Regions from separate parts of the Cobetia sp. BL01 genome, predicted to be linked through region 1. Evidence: riboswitches for the same ligand, from Rfam matches in the RefSeq annotation. Region 1 holds a riboswitch; the other holds the start of a gene.
What was found. Region 1 has a riboswitch for thiamine pyrophosphate ahead of ACZYGA_RS13810 (ABC transporter ATP-binding protein). Riboswitches for the same ligand answer to the same signal wherever they lie in the genome.

Region 1 (3,291 bases):
GGCCCTGACTTGCGCCGGCCCACTCACCGATGACGGCCCCGATGGGGGCGGCTGTCGCTGCCATGCGCACGCCGGAGGCCAATGCCGGCAGCGCGGCGGGCAGTTGGACATGCAGCAGCAGTCGCCACGGGCTGGCACCCAGGGTATGGGCGAGATCCAGCCAGCCCTGAGGGGTCTGGCGCAGGCCGTCGTAGCCGGTGGAGGCCACGGGGAAATAGATGATCAGCGTGGCCATCACGACCTTGGAGAGCATGTCATAGCCCAGCCACAGCACCAGCAGTGGAGCGATCGCGAACAGCGGGATCACCTGGCTGATCAGCAGCAATGGCAGCAGGGTGCGCCGCAGACGGGGGATGAACGCCAGTGCCAGCGCGGTGCTCAGTCCGAGAAGGACCCCCAGTACCAGCCCGCCAAGAATCTCGGCGAAGGTGATGCCGGCGTGGTGTGCCAGCATCGGAGCCTGACGGACCAGCACCTCCGCGACTGCCAGTGGCGCTGGCAGGATGTAGGGCGGCACGGCCGTGGTGATGATCACCAGTTGCCAGAGTCCCAGCAGGACGGCGGCGCTGATGGCGAGATGACGCAGGGCATGCAGGCGTTTCATTGCGTCTCCTCGCCGTCGCGCAGGCGTGTGATCAATTCGGACTGGGCCTGCTGCAGGGCGGGCAGGTCCAGCGGCACCGGGCGAGGCGGCGAGAGCCCCGGCAAGCGGTCGAGCACTGCCCCCTGCTGGCTGTCGCGGCCCGGACGCAGCACTAGCAGTTGGTCGGCCAGGCGCAACGCCTCGAGCGGGTCATGCGTGACCATCAGCACGGTGCGTCCGTCCAGCAGCCGGCTGGCGAGATCATGCAGTTCGAGTCGCGTGATGGCGTCCACTGCGGAGAAGGGTTCATCCATCATCACCACCGGAGCCTGCTGATAGAGCGTTCGCGCCAATGCAACGCGTTGGCGTTGCCCGCCGGAGAGGGAGTCTGGCCAGGCCTGCTCGCGCCCCTCCAGACCCACCGCTGCCAGCAGTTCGCGGGCCCGCTCGGTATCGCGGGGGCGACGATGGAGGTCATCTCCCAGACACAGATTGTCCAGCACCCGGCGCCAGGGCAGCAGCAGGTCCTGCTGCGCCATCCAGGCGACGCGACCCGCCAGTGGCTTGCCGTCATCGGTGGTGAGTTCCAGCGTGTGATGGTCGGGCATCTCGAGGCCGGCCAGCAGGCGCAGCAGTGAGCTCTTGCCACAGCCCGAGCGGCCCAGCAGGGCCGTCCAGCTTCCGGCATCCAGACGCGCCGACAGATCACGAAACAGCGTATGGCTGGCGTAATCGATGCGAGCGTTGTTGAGGGAGAGTCCCAGCGACACAGTGTCATCCGTGGTCAGGCGGCATGCCGAGGGGAGGAAGCACGCAGGGCGCCTGACGCTTGGGCAGGTGACCGGAATTCCCTCCGCCGGTATCAACCGGATCAGGTTCCAGGGGTTGCCATGCGACGTGACGCATCGGCTCTCAGCCCACTTTCGGGCACCCCCATCCAGGCCGACAGTGTACCGTCACCTGCCCGCCGGTTGCATCCCTGCCATCGTCGGGGTGGCTGTCGTGTGGCTATGCTGCATGGCCCGGTGTTGGGTATGCTATCGAGGTATCGCAGCCTCAAGGAGATCAACATGCCTGATACCCCGGATCTCTCGACCTGCTCCAGCGGTTATCCCGTGCCACCGCGGCGACCCGTGATGCCAGACGCGACATCCGTGCCCAATGGCTGGCCGGAGGATGCGCTGACTCGCCGTCTTTCCACCTATCTGGGGCATGCGCTGGAGCCGCTGGCACTTGCCTGGCCGGATAGTGCCAACTGGTTGTGGCGACAGCGTGGCGGCACCCCCGGCCTGATCAAGCTGGCGCGGACCGGCCCGGATCACGACCCCTTCTGGCGAGCGATGCGCGGTGTCTTCGGCGCCGATCGCTGGGCGCAACCTGAGGCCCTGACACGGCTGGCGGGCGCGTTGCCGGCGCGTTTGCCCATCCCTCCGCTGCCGCTGACCTATCTGGGACGTCTCGATGGCGCGCCCGTCTGGCATCTGCCGTGGTCCAGCGGTCAGCCCAGTGATCTCAGTGACACCTTCTGTGAGTTGCTGGGAGATCAGGTCGGGCGGCTGCATCAGGACACCGTGTCCGGCTTTGGTCAGCCCCTTGCCCAGCCCATGCCGTTGCTGCATTGGAATGCCCGCGTGACGCGTTTTCTCGCGCGCCATCCCCTGTCCCACGAGCTGGGGGACCTGCCATCACGCACCTTCTCGCATCCCGCTCGCGCCGTCTGGAGTCTGCCGGACCTGCGCGCGGACCAATATCTGTGCGCCGCCACCGGCTGGGTATGGAGCGACTGGGAGGCACTGGTGTGGGCTCCGATCGAGTTCGACTGGGCACTGATCGAGTTGTTGCTGGAGACGCCGAGTCAGCGTGAGGCCTTCCTCGCCGGTTATTCGCGTCATGGGCGCATGGTCGATATCGACGGTCAGCGTGAGCTGTGCCGAGCCCTGTTGTGGGCGATGGAAGCCTTCGGTCCGACCCGCTACGCCGAGCTGGCGGCAGCCCCGGCCTGGGTGTCGCCGAGAAGCCTGACATGTTGATCGCAAGTCCATGAATATTTGAGAAATTTCTCTGCAGCCTCGTCGCTGACATGGAATACTGTCTCTGGGCCGTCGCAGACGTGATTCGAGACTTGGTGCCGGGAATGGCGGGGGAGCACACGTGGTAGAGAATCTGAACTATTACTTCTTGCTGGCGGGCATGCTCATCGCCTTGAGCGTGCTGGCAAGTCGGGTCTCGGCTCGTCTCGGCATGCCCCTGCTGTTGCTGTTCCTGGGACTCGGCATGCTGGCGGGGGAGGATGGCGTGCTCGGCATCCAGTTCGATGATGCCTCTACCGCGTACCTGATCGGCAATCTGGCGTTGGCACTCATTCTGCTCGATGGCGGTCTGCGCACCCGTCTCTCGACCTTCCGCGCGGGTCTCAAGCCGGCATTGGTGCTGGCGACCGTCGGGGTCTTCATGACCAGCGGGCTGGTGGGGCTGCTGGCCATGTGGCTGTTTGACCTCACCCTGATCGAAGGCCTGCTGGTCGGGGCCATCGTCGGCTCTACCGACGCCGCGGCGGTCTTCTCGCTACTGGGCGGGCAGGGGGTGCACCTCAACGAGCGGGTCGGGGCGACGCTGGAGATCGAGTCCGGTACCAACGACCCGATGGCCATCTTCCTCACCATCACTCTGGCCGAGATACTGACCGGACAGCTGTCGGGGGTCGCCGC
Region 2 (3,291 bases), on a different contig from region 1:
ATCACGCTCGAGGCACAGCCACAGGGTGGGCTTGGGGAGCGCATGCATCAGGCCATGCTGCGCCACCTGCCCGCAGGCCCCGTGCTGCTGATGGGCTCTGACCTGCCCGCATTGGACAGTCAACGTCTGCGCGAGGCGGCGCGGTGCCTGCATGACCATGAGGCGGTGCTGCAGCCCAGCGAAGACGGGGGATACGGATTGATTGGCCTGAAAGCAGCCTGCCCGGCGGCCTTCCAGCTGGATCACTGGAGCCATGCCGACGTGAGCCGGGAGACTCTTGCACTGCTGGCTCAGGCAGGCAGAAGCGTCGGTTGCCTGCCTGTCAGCTGGGATGTCGATGAGCCTCACGATCTGGTGCGCCTGAGGCGACACTTCCCAGCCCTGATGGCGAACCTCTCCTCCTGTCAGCCTGCATGACATCTTTCCTGCAGCGCATGACACGCTTCCCGCATCGCAGGAAGCCCTTTCAGCATCGCAGAAGGCCTCCCAAAGTCGCATGGGTTTTAGGGCGGCAGAGGCTTTTCCTGCACCGCAGGACTGTTACACTCGAGATATCGTGACGTCTGAGTCACAGCTTGACGGGGTGCCGGTAAGACCGGCTGAGATGTCATTCGCACTGTTCGAGGCCTTGCATCGAGGTGCGTGAATGACGATCCCGCCGAACCTGATCCGGTTAGTACCGGCGTAGGGATCAAGCGCGAAGTGTTGCCGCACATCATCTTCACCTCTTCCAGGTGAACGCCGCACCTCCCCCCGCTTTTTCCCTGCAGATTGCCGGACCTGACCACGCTCGAGCCAGACCTTTGCCACTCCATCACGGATTGGCAGCACGCTCACCGAGGGATGCGTCGATGCCCAGCTTTTCAGACCTGACCAGTGCCTGCGCCGAGGAATGGCGCGACTATCTCGAGCATGACTTCGTTCGCCAGCTCGGGGAAGGTCGTCTGCCAGAGGAGTCCTTCCGCCATTACCTGCAGCAGGACTACCTGTTCCTGATCCACTTCGCGCGCGCCTGGGCGCTGGCCGCCTACAAGAGCCGCACCCTCGCGGAGCTGCGTCAGGCCACGGCCAGTCTCGACACCATCCTCAATACCGAGCTCGATCTGCATATCGGCTACTGCAGCGAGTGGGGCATCAGCGAGGATGACCTGAGTGAGCTGCCGGAATCGCGTGCCACCCTGGCCTATACCCGTTACGTACTGGATTGCGGCCAGCGCGGCGACCTGCTCGATCTGCACGTGGCGCTCGCGCCTTGCCTGATCGGCTACGGCGAGATCGCCGAGTGGCTGCTGGATCAGGACACCACCGAGATCGAGGACAATCCGTACGCGGACTGGATCGCGATGTACTCCAGCGATGACTTCAAGGAAGCGGTGGACGCCGAACGTGAATGGCTGGACGCTCGGCTCTCGGAGGTCTCGGAGCGCCGGCTGGGCGAACTGGTGGATGTCTTCCGCGATGCGACACGTCTCGAGATCGACTTCTGGCAGATGGGCCTTGATCGCGACTGATCCGTGGCAGGCCGTCGCCTGACAGGCCGCACCAGCGCGAACGGAAGACACACCGATTTTCATCGGCCTGGGGACGTGGTCCTCTCGCCAATCATTCAGACACACCACAGGCCATCAGAGCCTGAATGCGAGCACGATGATCTGGGCCAACACTACGCTCAGCACAGGTCATGCCCGCATTGAACTCTGAGCACGCTTGACGGGGTGCCGGTGGAACCGGCTGAGATCCTGCATGCATCACCTCGCCGCCAAATGGGCGAGGCTGCCAGCAAGGGGTCCCGTGGAACCTGAACCGGTTAGGACCGGCGTAGGAATCAAGCTGATGGTCAGCCGCTGCCCGCGGCCGCCTCGCTCCCGGGCCACCTGTTGGCAAGGAGTCGGCGATGGCCATCCTCTCCCTGCGCACGGTCTTCCCATGATGACGTCTGCCGTGACGTCGCCCTTTGAGGAGACCTGCATGAGCACTACCCCCACGACTCAAGATCCGCAAGCCACCAACGCCGCAGAACCGTCGCTCGCCCCCCAGCCTGAGGCTGCGCCGAAGGCGCGCGCACGTGCTGGTCGCAAGGATGGCAGTCGCCATCTCGCCAGTGAAGCCCGCGTCGACGCCGCCGCCATCGCGCCGCTGAGCGGCTCGCGCAAGATCTACATCGAAGGCTCTCGCCCGGACATCCGCGTGCCCATGCGCGAGATCGGCTGCTCGCCGACCCAGACCTCCAACAGTCTGGAAGAGAATCCGCCGATCGTCGTCTACGATACCTCCGGTCCCTACACCGACCCGGCGGTCGAGATCGACATTCGTCGCGGGCTGGCGCCACTGCGCGAGAAGTGGATCGAGGAGCGCGGCGATACCGAACAGCTCAATCAGCTGAGCAGCGAATATGGTCGCGTGCGCCAGGCCGACCTGCGCCTGTCGTCCCTGCGTTTCGAGCTGGACCACCGCCCGCGTCGTGCCCTGCCGGGCAAGAATGTCACCCAGCTGCACTATGCGCGCCAGGGCATCATCACGCCGGAGATGGAGTACATCGCGATTCGCGAGAATCAGCGTCGTATCGCGCTGCGTGAGGAATATCAGGGCAGCGACTCCGTCGAGAGCATTCTGGGCCACCAGCACCCGGGTCACAGCTTCGGCGCCAACCTGCCCGACGAGATCACCGCCGAATTCGTGCGTGAGGAAGTCGCGCGTGGCCGCGCCATCATTCCCGCCAACATCAATCACCCGGAAAGCGAGCCGATGATCATCGGCCGCAACTTCCTGGTGAAGGTCAACGGCAACCTGGGCAACTCGGCGGTCACCTCCTCCATCGAGGAGGAGGTCGACAAGATGACCTGGGCGATCCGCTGGGGTTCCGACACCGTCATGGACCTCTCGACCGGCGCCAACATCCACGAGACCCGTGAATGGATTCTGCGCAATTCTCCCGTGCCCATCGGCACGGTGCCGATCTATCAGGCGCTGGAGAAGGTCGATGGCGTGGCCGAGAATCTTGATTGGGAGATCTTCCGCGACACGCTGATCGAGCAGGCCGAGCAAGGCGTCGACTACTTCACCATCCACGCCGGCGTCCTGCTGCGCTATGTGCCGCTGACCGCCAGCCGCGTGACCGGCATCGTCTCGCGCGGTGGCTCCATCATGGCCAAGTGGTGTCTGGCGCATCACGAGGAAAGCTTCCTCTATCGCCACTTCGAGGACATCTGCGAGATCTGCAAGGCCTACGACATCAGCCTGTCACTGGGCGATGGCCTGCGCCCGGGCTCGGTGGCCGATGCCAATGACGCC

Region 2: another riboswitch for thiamine pyrophosphate. It lies ahead of thiC (phosphomethylpyrimidine synthase ThiC); the one in region 1 lies ahead of ACZYGA_RS13810 (ABC transporter ATP-binding protein).

Annotation. Positions count from the first base shown of each region.
Region 1 is NZ_JBVBEE010000008.1:68,176-71,466, reverse strand. Features, by position in the region: gene ACZYGA_RS13815 (ABC transporter permease) at 1-604, opposite strand, end outside; gene ACZYGA_RS13810 (ABC transporter ATP-binding protein) at 601-1,353, opposite strand; TPP riboswitch at 1,415-1,528, opposite strand; gene ACZYGA_RS13805 (protein kinase family protein) at 1,654-2,613, shown strand; gene ACZYGA_RS13800 (potassium/proton antiporter) at 2,735-3,291, shown strand, end outside.
Region 2 is NZ_JBVBEE010000001.1:573,182-576,472, forward strand. Features, by position in the region: gene ACZYGA_RS02465 (TIGR04282 family arsenosugar biosynthesis glycosyltransferase) at 1-417, shown strand, start outside; TPP riboswitch at 570-708, shown strand; gene tenA (thiaminase II) at 852-1,511, shown strand; TPP riboswitch at 1,702-1,842, shown strand; gene thiC (phosphomethylpyrimidine synthase ThiC) at 1,969-3,291, shown strand, end outside.